Regions from separate parts of the Pantoea sp. X-Soil-ISGK-285 genome, predicted to be linked through region 1. Evidence: predicted binding sites of a transcription regulator. Region 1 holds the regulator's gene; each other region holds the start of a gene.
The links. Region 1 encodes CRP, which controls carbon source genes, mostly activating them, when cyclic AMP is high. Its sites were predicted from a motif close to ATGTGANNNNNNTCACAT; they were not measured.
Positions count from the first base shown of each region.

Region 1 (3,406 bases):
GCGGGAGTTGAACGCGGGTTCCTGCATCGCCTGATTCAGTGAGTTAAACAGCGCATTGTGTGCCTGATTGACCTTCACCCGCTGATAAGCCAGTTTCTCTGGTGACTGTTCGTCACCCAGCAACAGCTGTAGCGCATCCTGATAGGTTTCCAGTGCGTCATGGGCGTTCTGCCGCAGTAAGCCGCTCTGCCACTGCGGCCACAGCCACAGCATCCCGCCAAAGGCGATCAGACAACCCATCAGCGTATCCATGAGACGTGGCAGCAGAAACTGCGCGCCATTCAGCGACAGCAATTGCAGCGAGTAAACCGCCGTGACCGTAAAGCCAATCATCGACCAGCCATAGAACTGGCGGGTAAAGCGATAGCTGATAAAGGTAATCGCCAGCATGATCAGCAGTACCAGCGACTCTGGCACCGCCATGCGCAGCGTGGCAGCCGCGATCACCAGACCGGCAAAAGTGCCCAGCGCCCGGTGCTGAATGCGGACACGGGTAGCGCTGTAGCCGTTCTGGCTGACGAACATGATGGTCATCAGGATCCAGTAGGGTTTGGGGATGTTGAAGAACAGAGCCAGCGCGCTGCCCAGCATCAGCATCACCGCAAAGCGGCCGGCAGTGCGCAGGGCCGATGAGCGGAACGAGAGATAACTGCGCAGCGCCGGTAACAGCGGCAGACGGCGCTGGCGGTCAGCCATCAGATCGCGCTGATAAAGGGGTTTCTGGGTGCGCAGAACCCGCGCGATGCGGTTGAAGTGGTAAAGGCAGAAGTTACCCACCGGATTGTCGGGATGCTGATGGGCGATTTTCTCCAGCGCGCCGAGCTGTTTATCCATCGCAAAGCGATCGGGTAGCTGGTGATAGAGAATGTTATCCGCCAGCACCCGCAACCGGGCCGAGATGGTTTTGGCATTCCAGCGGATCACCGCTTCGGCGTGGCTCTGTTCGACCAGCTTCTGCACCTCTTCCGGCCGATGCAGGCTGACCGAGATATGTTCCTGCAGATCCAGCGCCACCTGAAAGGCGCGCGTCAGCCGTTTATGGCTGTGATCGCGGCTTGCCGACAGCATATGCATCTGCTGATAACAGGTGTTAATCAGATCGACCACTTTCTGCTGACGAGCCAGCAGCGGCGGCAGCGCCTTTTCCGGATCGGTCAGCTGCGTCAGCAGGGTATATTTTGCGTCGCAGTAGTTAGCCAGCTCGCGGTAGATCAGGCTCAGGCTTTCGCGCATCGGCTGCTCTTTCCACAGCCAGAACCAGAACCAGTTAAAGAGCCCGTACCATAGCGTGCCGCCGATATAGAGCAGCGGGGGAACATAGATTGGCATGCGGCCAATCAGGCTCAGGGTAAAGATGGCGGCAATCAGGGTGCCGGGCAGCAGACGGCCATGCAGCGGGCTGATCTCCCCGGTAACGCCGAGCAATAAGGGCATAGCAAACAGGATCAGCGGCAGCGGAATAGCATGCAGGGTGAGCCACTGCATCAGAAAGCTGCCGAGGGCAAACAGGCTGCCGCCAACAATCAGGCGTTTGAAGAAGCGTTTATGCGGGGTATCCAGACCGGCGATGTTGCAGCAGGCGGGCACTAATGAGAACAGCAGACCTTTTTGCAGGTCGCCAGCCAGCCAGCCCAGCGCCACCGGCAGACAGAGCACCAGCGTTTGCCGCAAGGCGTAGTTAACTTCAGGATGGTAAATAATTCGACGCCACATCGGCCCAACACAAACAATAACGGCGTGATGTTGCCATCACGCCGTGGGTGACAGGAATTAGCGGGTGCCGTAAACGACGATGGTTTTGCCGTGTGCGGAGATCAGGTTCTGATCTTCCAGCATCTTCAAAATACGGCCCACGGTTTCACGTGAACAACCAACAATCTGGCCAATTTCCTGACGAGTGATTTTAATTTGCATGCCGTCGGGATGCGTCATGGCATCTGGCTGCTTCGCCAGGTTGAGCAGGGTCTGTGCAATGCGTCCGGTTACGTCGAGGAAAGCGAGGTTACCCACTTTTTCAGACGTCACCTGCAGGCGACGCGCCATCTGCGATGAGAGTCGCATCAGGATGTCAGGGTTAACCTGGATCAGCTGACGGAATTTCTTGTAAGAAATTTCCGCCACTTCGCACGCGCTTTTCGCACGTACCCAGGCGCTGCGCTCCTGGCCTTCTTCGAACAGGCCAAGTTCACCAATAAAATCGCCCTGATTCAGGTAGGAAAGAATCATCTCTTTGCCTTCTTCATCTTTAATCAGAACCGCAACGGAACCTTTCACGATGTAGTAAAGCGTTTCTGCTTTTTCACCTTGGTGAATCAGCGTACTTTTGGATGGATACTTGTGAATATGGCAATGGGACAGGAACCATTCGAGTGTAGGGTCTGTTTGCGGTTTGCCGAGAACCATTCGCTATTATCCTCTGTTGTAATCGTGCCCAAAATACAGGGGGCAGTTTTCCCTGTCAGGCGGTGAAAGCTTCAAGCGTTTCCATTTCAGGAAATTATTCGGGCCGCATCAGGCGCAGTGCGCATCATCCTTCCCGGCTTCGTCATCGGGTGACGAAAAATATTTTCAGCACTGTTTGTAGCACAGCTTTTGCCGACTGTCTTCTGTTGTCTCGCTTCAGCTACGGGCGGATTTCTCTGGATTGCTGTTTACCAGGCGAAAGCGTACTCTGGCGACAAAACAGCGTATTCCGGAGCAAAAATCATGCAGGCAAGAGTGAAATGGGTAGAAGGGCTGACATTCCTCGGAGAATCCTCATCCGGCCATCAGATACTGATGGATGGAAATTCGGGTGATAAAGCGCCCAGCCCAATGGAGATGGTGCTGATGGCGGCGGGCGGATGCAGCGCGATTGACGTGGTATCAATTCTGCAAAAAGGCCGAAACGATGTGGCTGATTGTGAAGTAAAACTGACCTCAGAACGTCGTGAAGAGGCGCCGCGAATCTTTACGCACATCAACCTGCATTTTATCGTGAGTGGCAAAGCCCTCCAGGATAAAGCGGTCTCACGCGCTGTGGATCTTTCTGCTGAAAAATATTGCTCTGTGGCCATCATGCTGGGTAAAGGCGTCAACATTACGCATAGCTATGAAGTGATTGAGCTGTAGTAGCCGCAGGGGTTATTGCAGACCTGCTAACTTCACTTCCAGTATCTGATGCAGGTTGCTTTAGGACTGTGCCTGGGCCGGGAATCCGCTTTGATACTGTGCCTGCGTATTGAACAGGGTCAGAGCGGTTTGTGTCGGTCCGCTGTCAGACTGTGCCTGCGCTGGGAACCGGGTCAGATCGGAAAGTCGCTTAAGCCAATCCCTGGCCGCTCGGCCCGCGCCGTCCCTGGCGCGGGACGCTTTCCTCTTCTGACCCGGTTCCCTGCGTGTTAAGCTTTTTCGCTGCTGTCAGATT
Region 1 is NZ_AP035938.1:3,714,274-3,717,679, reverse strand. Features, by position in the region: gene AC6I8B_RS17605 (YccS/YhfK family putative transporter) at 1-1,713, opposite strand, end outside; gene crp (cAMP-activated global transcriptional regulator CRP) at 1,771-2,403, opposite strand; gene AC6I8B_RS17595 (OsmC family protein) at 2,707-3,111, shown strand.

Region 2 (3,406 bases), 850 kb from region 1:
CTCTTCACGACGTGGACCACGGCTACCTTCACGGTTGAAAGTACGTCCGCCGCCTTCACGACCACCTTCACGGCGTTCAGAAGAGAAGCGACGACCACCTTCACGGTTAGCTGCGCCCGGACCGCCTGCACCTGGACCGCTGCGACGCTCACCGCCAGCACCAGCTGGACGACGGTCACCACGGCCTTCGTTCGGCTGTGCATCACCCAGTAACTGCATATTCATCGGCTTGTTCAGAATACGGGTACGGGTAAAGTGCTGCAGCACATCGCCTGGCATGCCTTTCGGCAGCTCGATAGTCGAGTGGGTACCGAACAGCTTGATGTTACCGATGTAACGGCTGCTGATGTCGCCTTCGTTAGCGATAGCGCCAACGATGTGACGAACTTCAACACCATCATCGCGGCCTACTTCGATGCGGTACAGCTGCATTTCGCCAACGTCACGACGTTCGCGACGTGGACGATCGCCATCACGGCTTTCGCGGTTTTCACGCGGAGCACGAGAATCGCCACGCGCTTCACGGCTGTCACGACGGCCATCACGCTCGTCACGATCGCGGTATTCGCGACGTGCCGGACGCGGTGCTTCTGGTGGCAGAATCAGAGGACGTTCGCCCTGTGCCATCTTCAGCAGTGCGGCTGCCAGTGTTTCCAGATCCATTTCGTCTTCTGGCTGCATTTTAGCCAGCAGAGCACGGTACTGATCCAGATCGCTGCTTTCCAGCTGCTGCTGAACTTTAGCAGCGAACTTAGCCAGACGACGCTCACCCAGCAGTTCTGCGTTAGGCAGTTCTACCTCAGGAATGGTCAGCTTCATGGTACGTTCGATGTTACGCAGCAGACGGCGTTCGCGGTTCTCAACGAACAGCAGCGCACGGCCAGCACGACCAGCACGACCGGTACGGCCGATACGGTGAACGTAAGATTCTGAGTCCATCGGGATGTCGTAGTTAACAACCAGGCTGATGCGCTCAACGTCCAGGCCACGGGCCGCAACGTCGGTTGCAATCAGAATGTCGAGACGACCATCTTTCAGGCGCTCAAGCGTCTGCTCACGCAGAGCCTGGTTCATGTCACCGTTCAGCGCGGCGCTGTTATAGCCACTACGTTCCAGCGCTTCTGCCACTTCCATGGTTGCGTTTTTGGTACGCACGAAGATGATGGCAGCATCAAAGTCTTCTGCTTCCAGGAAGCGAACCAGTGCGTCTGTTTTACGACCGTAAGCGGTCCAGTAGCTCTGGCTGATATCAGGACGCGTGGTCAGGCTTGACTGAATACGCACTTCCTGTGGATCTTTCATGAAGCGTTTGGTGATACGACGAATCGCTTCCGGCATGGTTGCAGAGAACAGCGCGGTCTGATGATCGGCTGGAATTTGCGCCATGATGGTTTCAACGTCTTCGATGAAGCCCATGCGCAGCATTTCGTCTGCTTCATCCAGTACCAGGCCACGCAGGTTAGAAAGGTCTAACGTGCCGCGTTTCAGGTGGTCAAGCAGACGGCCAGGCGTACCCACAACAACCTGTGGTCCCTGACGCAGTGCGCGCAGCTGCACGTCATAACGCTGGCCGCCGTAAAGGGCAACCACGTTCAGGCCACGCATGTGTTTAGAGAATTCGGTAACTGCTTCAGCAACCTGTACCGCCAGTTCGCGGGTAGGTGCCAGCACCAGGATTTGTGGCGCTTTAACAGTAGGATCAATGTTGTGTAACAGCGGCAGAGAGAACGCCGCGGTTTTACCACTCCCGGTCTGCGCCATGCCTAACACGTCACGGCCCGCCAGCAGGTGAGGAATACACTCAGCCTGGATTGGGGATGGCTTTACGTAGCCCATGCCATTCAGTGATTCAAGGATGTCGGCGTTCAGGCCAAGGTCAGCAAAAGTGGTTTGAATATCAGTCATGTAGTACACGTGCCTCTTAGATTGCGGCGGCCAGTCTACATAACTCGTCGTGAAAACTTTCAGTCATTTTCATCAAAAAGTGTGAACCGGCTCAAATTAAAAGTTTTGACGAACAGAAAAGCCTTCATCCTTTAAGATGATGACTTAACAGGTTTTACAGGCAAATTAAGTTCGTCAGCTATTGCTGGTCAGATTCTGATAAATCGTCTTGTGCCTGGCCGAGTTGCGCCAGTTCCAACAATGCGTATCGGTGTTCAACAAAGTTATTGACGTTGTTGGCCACCGCCAGTTTGAACAACGCTTTCGCGTCGTCCTTCTCCCCCAGACTTAGGTAGTACTTACCTAAATAGAAGTTGGTTTCACTGAGATGTTCAGCGAGCGAGGTGTTATCCGTTGCGTCCGCCTTGAGACTTTCCATCAACGTTTTCTCGTTGATATCTCCAAGGTAGAACTCGACAATATTCCATCCCCATTGATCTCTGACCGCTTTGTCGTGACGCTGTTGAAGCGCGACTTTTGCCTTGTCGACATCCATCTCACGTTCAACGAGATAGAGCCACAAACTGCGGAAAGGATCGTTAGGATCGTCTTGATAAAACGCCAGCAGATCATCTTGCGCTAACTTGTATCGACCGCCGTAATAGAGGGCGATACCACGGTTTAAATGCGCATAGTTGTAAGTTGGATCAAGCTCAAGTACAGAATCAAACGCTTCATAGGCGGCATCAAAGTTGCCCGCCTGCGTTAAATATATGCCTAAGTAGTTAAACACTTCGGGCATATCTGGTCTTATAGACAGCGCTTGCGAAAAATCGTTCCGCGCTAATGCCCGCAGACCTAAACTATCATACAACACTCCGCGCTCATATAACAGCTGTGCGCGTTCATCATCGGTGAGAGCGCGACTGGCAAGAATTTGTTCCATGCGCGCCAGTATCACTTCCTGCTGCAGTGTGGGCTGTAAAGGCACTGCAAGAACTTCGTTCTTACGCCAATTGGAGTTGCTGCATCCTGCCAGCGTCAAAGCTGTCGCAACAAAACACCAGCGCAGAAAAGGCTTCATTTCCCACTCCCGAATACAAACATTGGGATAACCATCCTGTCATCCGCCTGCTGTGCACAAGGATTCCCGCCCTCGCGATGATACAAACGCCCCTCTCTGCCAGGCAGAGAGGGGCAAATCAGCAACGACTTATTCAGCAGCGTCAGGCGTGGTCACCGCGACAGCTTCTTCAGCCTGCGGCTTAGATTCTGTCGCTTCTTTGATGCTCAGACGTACACGGCCCTGGCGATCAACTTCCATCACCTTAACCGGTACTTCCTGACCCATCTGCAGATAGTCGGTCACTTTCTCAACGCGCTTATCAGCGATTTGTGAAATGTGAACCAGACCTTCTTTACCACCGCCGATTGCAACGAAGGCGCCGAAGTCAACGATACGGGTCACTTTACCACTGTAAACGCGGCCCACTTCGATCTCTGCGGTAATCTCTTCGATACG
Region 2 is NZ_AP035938.1:492,571-495,976, reverse strand. Features, by position in the region: gene AC6I8B_RS02235 (DEAD/DEAH family ATP-dependent RNA helicase) at 1-1,905, opposite strand, end outside; gene yrbN (protein YrbN) at 1,922-1,978, opposite strand; gene nlpI (lipoprotein NlpI) at 2,084-2,968, opposite strand; gene pnp (polyribonucleotide nucleotidyltransferase) at 3,098-3,406, opposite strand, start outside.
Region 2: yrbN (protein YrbN) is a predicted target of CRP. The motif match lies at 1,985-2,002, and genes of this name have one in related genera.

Region 3 (3,406 bases), 1.2 Mb from region 1:
AGCTCACCTTCAGAGAGTGACTTAATGATGATTTCCGGGCTGATGCCCGCTGGATCGCCCATGGTGATCGCAATAATTTTACTCACTCGACTTCTCCTCAATAAAACCAATGGCTGCTACCAGGGTATTTTCATCACCAAAGCCACCCGCTTTGGTCATCACCGGCAGAGTAAATTCACTGTTAAGCAGAACCCCGTGCGGCACACAGCCCGCCACCAGACCCTGAATTTTAAAGCCGCTGGCCCCCAGTGCCTGGGCAACGGCAATCGCCACGTCGCCTCCCGACAGATAGAGCGCATGCGGCAGCTGTGTCCGGCACAGGCTGTGAGTCATTTCGCCCAGCAACAGACTGATCGCTTCGCCCAGCTGCTGGCGGGTCACGCTGTGCTGCTGGCTGAGATGCTCAATGTCGTGACGCTGGGATTCATGCTGGCAGGTGCGGATCACCGTATGGCGACCGGCACGAAGTGCGCCGGCAGCCTGTTCGATCCAGCGATTCCGGTCAGGCCAGGCGGGCTGCTGAAACAGCTGGCGGATATCGACATCCACGATCTCAACTGCCCGCTGGTTAAGCAGCGTGGCGATTTGCTGCTGCGCGCTGCTGCTCATCGATCCCACTACCGCAAGCACGGGCCGCGACGGGCGAACAGAGAGCGCTGCGCCCAGCGCATCGCTTAAACCGGCTGCTCCCACCAGCAGCGGCTTCTCTGTCAGCCGCGCCGCAGCGATTATCAGTCGCGCCAGATCGGCTTCATTTTCGGCATCCACCACCACCACGCCGTGCGCCGCCGCTAACACCGCATCAAGCCGATCGCTGCGCAGCGTCGGGAGATCGATCTCCGTGCCGTCGATCTGCATCTGATCGAGTACGCGGGGGCTGAGGATCGGGGTTTTCGGATCGCTGGCAAATTCGGTGTCTGTCAGTAAGCGCTGATTGACCCACACTTTACCTTCGCATGTGGTGCGGCCCAGTCGTGGCACGGCCGGTGCCACCAGCGCCAGCCTTTTGCCGCTGGCGTGCAGCGCAGCCGCGGTTTCAGCACCGACGTTGCCGCGCAGCGTGGAGTCGATCTTTTTAAACAGCCAGCCCTGCTGAAGCTGTGCGGCGAAGTGCTGCACCACCTGAGCCACGCGCTCTGCGGCCTGGCTGGCGCTGACTGCCCGACTGTCGGTGCTGATAACCAGCACATCCGCAGCGTCGTCTGGCAACGGTGCCTTAGTGCCAAACAGCACATGTACGCGGGCGCCAGCCTGTGCCAGTCCGCTACCCGCATCGTTGGCACCGGTAAAGTCATCGGCGATGACCAGCACCGGGGTTTTCCATAATGATGAGCCCATCCTCACTCCTGTCAGGCGATTGCCACTGCATTTGATTATATTCAATCATGATTGATTATATGTGAGCAAGTTCAAATTAATCGAAATCGATATGCCTTATAAAATTAGCCACAGAGAGTGACTGACTTCGCATTGCGCTGAGCAAGATTAATCATCTGCTCAGACAGGACAGAAATAAGGGTATGAAATGAACATTAACAGCACGGTGATTAGCGGTTATCAGGCGTTAAACGACATGCGCTATCTGCTGAAGGGGATATCGACAGCAGTCGTGGTCACTGACCGGAACATTGAGGCTATTCCGGCAGTGCAGGCGCTGATGGGTCAACTTCGGGATCAGATTCCGGGTATCAGCGTGGTCAACAGCGTCCCGCCTGAACCAAGCCAGCATGATGTGGCAGCGATTATCGCGACGCTCTCCCGGCCCCAGGTCGATATAGTGATTGGCATCGGCGGCGGCAGCGTGCTGGATGTGGCGAAGCTGCTCTCAGTGCTGTGCATCGACGCCGCGCCTTCGCTGGACGCCCTGCTGGCAGGCGAAAAACCGCAGCGCCGTACCCGTTCAATACTAATCCCTACCACCGCAGGCACGGGTTCTGAAGCGACGCCCAATGCGATCCTGGCGATCCCGGAGAAAGAGACCAAAGTCGGCATTATTTCACCGGTGATGCTACCCGATGTGGTGGCCCTGGTGCCGGAACTGACCACCAGCATGCCGGCCCACATCGCCTCTTCAACCGGTATTGACGCCCTCTGCCATCTGATTGAGTGCTTTACCGCCAATGTCGCCAACCCGGTCAGCGACAACTATGCGCTGACTGGGATGAAGAAACTGTTCGCTAATCTCGAAACCACCCTGCGCGAGCCAGAAAATTTGCAGGCACGCCTGGAGATGCTCTGGGCTTCTTATTATGGCGGTGCATCGATTGCCCATGCCGGGACACATCTGGTGCATGCCCTCTCTTACCCGCTCGGCGGCAGATATCATCTGCCACACGGCGTCGCCAACGCCATCCTGCTGGCTCCCTGCATGCGCTTTGTCCGTCCGGCGGCGGTGAGCAAATTCGCTCAGGTCTATGATCTGCTGCCCGACGCCGACGTCCGTTTAAGCGATGAAGAGAAATCACACGCGCTGGTCGACTACTTCACCGCGCTGGTGGCGCGGCTGCAGCTGCCTGCCAGCCTGGAAGCACTGGGCATCAGCCCGGATCAACTGCCCTGGTTAGTGGAAGCCGCGCTCAACGTCCAGCGTCTGATGAACAACGTGCCGATGGCGGTCACCGCCGACGATGTGCGCGCCGTCTACCTGACGCTTTTCCCTTCCTGCCAGGCGTAATGAGGATTGTCATGAATAAGAAAATAAATGGCGTACTGACCGCCATCGTCACCACTTTTGACCGGGAAGGTGCCTTTGATCCGGAGAGGCAGCGCGAACAGGTCAGACGCCAGATCAACGCTGGTAACGGCATCTTCTGTGGCGGAACCAACGGCGAATTCTTTGTGCTGAACGAGCAGGAGAAGATCGCGGTTACCACCACCTGCGTCGATGAAGTTAACGGCCGGGCATCGGTGGTGGCGCATATCGGGGAGATTTCGACCCGTGAAACTATCCGGCTCGGCAAACAGATTGCCTGCCTTGGCGTAGATGCTGTTTCCGCGATCACCCCGTGGTTTGTTCCGCTTAAGCAGCAGGAGCTGATCGACCACTATCAGCGCGTGGCTGACGCGCTTACGGTACCGCTGTTCCTCTACAACATCCCGGCGCGTACCGGCAATACCTTGCAGCCAGAGACTGTTCGTACGCTGGCCGCGCATCCGAACATCATCGGCATTAAAGATTCAGCAGGCAGCTATGAAAGTCTGAGCGGCTTTCTGCAGGCTACCGCCGACTGTCAGGACTTTGCTGTGCTGAACGGCCCGGATTCGCTGATCCACCAGGGTTTTGTGGATGGCTGCTCCGCCTCAATTTCCGGGCTGGCAAACGTGGCACCGGAGGCGATTAACGCCATCTGGGCGCGCTTCCATGCGGGCGATATTGCCGGTTCGCATCAGGCACAGGAGAACGTCA
Region 3 is NZ_AP035938.1:788,692-792,097, reverse strand. Features, by position in the region: gene AC6I8B_RS03575 (D-threonate 4-phosphate dehydrogenase) at 1-86, opposite strand, end outside; gene dtnK (D-threonate kinase) at 79-1,338, opposite strand; gene AC6I8B_RS03565 (iron-containing alcohol dehydrogenase) at 1,526-2,674, shown strand; gene AC6I8B_RS03560 (dihydrodipicolinate synthase family protein) at 2,686-3,406, shown strand, end outside.
Region 3: AC6I8B_RS03565 (iron-containing alcohol dehydrogenase) is a predicted target of CRP. The motif match lies at 1,398-1,415, and genes of this name have one in related genera.

Region 4 (3,406 bases), 1.5 Mb from region 1:
TCAGCGATCTCTTTCGCCAGGATAGCGCCACCCATATCCATCTGTGACATCAGCCAGCCACCAAAAATATCGCCGTTGGCGTTGGTATCTGCTGGCATGGCGAGCGTACGCAGCACCATTTCGCCTTTCGGCAATTTATGTTTTTCGCCCATTGCTTCCACTTCTATGCAGGTGAATGCTAAAAAAATGCCCGGCGGACCGGGCAGATGATTATTTTTGTTCCTGCTGCGGCATCTGTCGCCAGATGTAAAGCCCGCTGAGCAGGGTAAACAGTAAGGTCAGACCGGAGAGACCGAACACTTTAAAGTTAACCCAAAACGCCTGAGATAACCAAAAGGCGACATAGATGTTTACCAGGCCGCAGATAAAGAAGAACAGCGCCCAGGCAACGTTGAGCCTGCGCCAGACCGCGTCGGGCAGCTGCAGCTCTTTGCCCAGCATGCGCTGAATCAGCGTCTGCTCCATAAACCACTGGCTGTAGAGCAGAGCGGCGGCAAACAGGCTGTAGATAACCGTGACTTTCCACTTAATGAACTCATCGTTGTGGAACACCAGCGTCAGGGTGCCAAAAACCGCCACCAGCACAAAGGTGAAAATCGTCATCTTTTCCAGCTTGCGATAGAGCACCCAGCTGACAACCAGCGCCAGACCGGTCGCGACAATCAGCGCGCCCGAGGCGACAAAAATGTCATACAGCTTGTAGAAGATGAAAAAGACCACCAGGGGAAGAAAGTCGAGTAGCTGCTTCATAGTTTTTCCATTCAGAGTTGGCTGCAAATGTGCCCGAAGGCACATCGTCAATCAACGTAACAGCATATAGAGCCGATAAAGATAGATAATCAACATCGCCGAAACCACATTGCCTGCCGCGGTGAAAATCACCGACGAGACATTCAGCGGTAAAACCGTCAGCGAAGAGAAGAACAGCATCACCACCACTTTGGCCAGCAGCCAGAGCAGAATAGCGGGGGCAATCAGCTTCACATTCTTCCACGCCATCCGCATGCTGGCCCGCATGGCGGCAAAGACACCCATCTTCTCACTGGCCACCATCACCGGAGCCAGCGACAGCAGAATCGTCAGCAGAATGCCTGGCACCACCAGCACCATAAAGCCCAGTTGCGCCACCAGCGTCATCAGGAAGGTGAGCAGCAGCAGCTTTGGCAGCAGCGGCGCTGAAGCACCAATCGCCCGCAACGCACTGACACGCTGGCCGGAAGAGACCATCGGGATCAGATAGAGCATTCCGCCAAGCAGCAGCGTGTTCCCCATCAGCGCAGCGAAGGTGCTGGCCGCCGAGGCGCGCAGCAGCACCTGCTGCTGTTCCGGTGACATATTCTGCACCATCTCAAACAGCGAACCGGCGCTATCGTCACCCTGTTGCAGGAGGGCCATCTGATCGGCACCTGGCGTCAGCACATGCACCAGCATGACGGTGATAAAAGCGGCCAGCAGCGACATCAACAGCACCGTAGCCAGTTGATGGCGCGCGAAATTTCCTGTGTCACGGTATAACGAGCTTGCCGTGATAGACATGTACACTCCTTTGAGGAACCGGGTTAATTAACCCGGCGATTGTACATGTTCTGGCAGCTCGCGGGCACCCGCTGTGGCATAACTTTCTGTCATGACAGGTAAAGATGGGGAAAAAAGGGCGGGAAGACCATACCGGGCGCGGGCGCGATCGCAGGCTTCATTGTGGATACCCGCTTCGCCCGACATCGAAAATTCCCGACAGGGCGTCGGACGTTGTTCGTAAATTCCGCAGGAGACACAGCCGCCAATGTCGCCTTCAAGGGCAACGCAGCGCGGCGCGCGATCGTTCGTTCCACGCATATTGCGCATTAACAGGCTGAGCGGTTCGGTTAATGCGGTCGGCACCGGGCCGCCGGCATCATCGGCTTCGGCCCAGTAAAATGAGACGCGGAAATGGGCGCAGCAGGCGCCACAGCTGACACAAGGGTTAGTTATTTCACTCATTTGATCACCCGCCCCTCCCAGGGCATCGAACCAAAATCACCAGAGAAGATAAGCAAAATAGGCCTGGCGAAATTATTCAGCAAGGGGAATTTTGCTGCGCCAGCCCGAGCCGAAATTGATCTAAATCAATTCATTGTTTTTTAAGTAATTTATGTGAAGGGTACAGAGTGCAATTTTCTGTAAATCACGTTAAATATTTGCCAGCAAAAAGCGATGACGTTCGCGACATTAACATTAAGCAAAGGAGTGATGATGAAACTGGCAAAATGCGCGATGCTGCTGGCTCTGGCTTTCCCTCAGCTGTCGATGGCCCACGAAGCAGGCGACTTCTTTATGCGTGCCGGTAGTGCCACCGTCCGGCCCACCGAAGGTTCCGATAATGTGTTAGGGATGGGCGAGTTCAGCGCATCCAACGACACGCAGCTGGGCCTGACCTTTACTTACATGGCAACGGACAACATTGGTGTCGAATTACTGGCCGCCACACCGTTCCGTCACAAGGTGGGCCTGGGCCCGACCGGAACACTGGCAACGGTACGCCAGTTACCGCCTACGCTGATGGCGCAGTACTACTTCTTTGACAGCAAGAGCAAAGCGCGTCCTTACGTTGGCGTAGGTATCAACTACACCACCTTTTACGATGCCGATTTCAACCAGACGGGCCGCGATGCGGGCCTGACCGATCTCAGCGTGAAGGATTCCTGGGGTGTGGCGGGTCAGGTCGGTCTGGATTATCAGATTAACCGTGACTGGATGCTGAATGCGTCGGTGTGGTACATGGATATTGATACGGAAGTGAAGTTTAAAGCGGGTGGCGAGCAGCAGAATATCAATATGCGCATCGATCCCTGGGTCTTCTTCTTCGGAGCGGGTTACCGTTTCTGAGGATAAAGATAATAAAAAAGCCGCTGAATCAGCGGCCTTTTTTTGTCTGTTAAGACGTTATTTGATCTGCATATTGTTAACAACGGACTTCACGCCCGCCACGCTGCGCGTAACCTGAACGGCACGGTTAGCCATCTGTGGTGATGAAACAAAACCGCTCAGCTGAACTTTACCTTTGAAGGTTTCTACGTTGATTTCAGTTGATTTCAGCGAGTCATCTTTCAGCAGTTCACCTTTAACTTTTGTGGTCACCACGGTGTCATCAATATAGCCACCGGTTCCCTCTTTGGTTGCGGTTGGCGCACAGGCGCTCAGTGTCAGCGCAACCACGCCCGCCAGTACAGCACCTGTCAGCAGTTTAACGAATTTCATTGCTTTCTCTCCCTGTCACAAAATGGATGCGACGTTACCGTAACGGCGCATTGTCATTGTGGTGCAGATTTTGCAAAAAGGGCAAATGGGGGAATGAAAAAAAAGGAAACAAATCATGCCTTATCGCGCGATAAGGCATGCTGGCAGGATTAACGGCTGGCGGCTTTAA
Region 4 is NZ_AP035938.1:2,257,348-2,260,753, reverse strand. Features, by position in the region: gene yciA (acyl-CoA thioester hydrolase YciA) at 1-152, opposite strand, end outside; gene AC6I8B_RS10800 (septation protein A) at 211-750, opposite strand; gene AC6I8B_RS10795 (YciC family protein) at 802-1,536, opposite strand; gene AC6I8B_RS10790 (YkgJ family cysteine cluster protein) at 1,564-1,980, opposite strand; gene ompW (outer membrane protein OmpW) at 2,230-2,865, shown strand; gene AC6I8B_RS10780 (BON domain-containing protein) at 2,923-3,237, opposite strand; gene trpA (tryptophan synthase subunit alpha) at 3,387-3,406, opposite strand, start outside.
Region 4: ompW (outer membrane protein OmpW) is a predicted target of CRP. The motif match lies at 2,094-2,111, and genes of this name have one in related genera.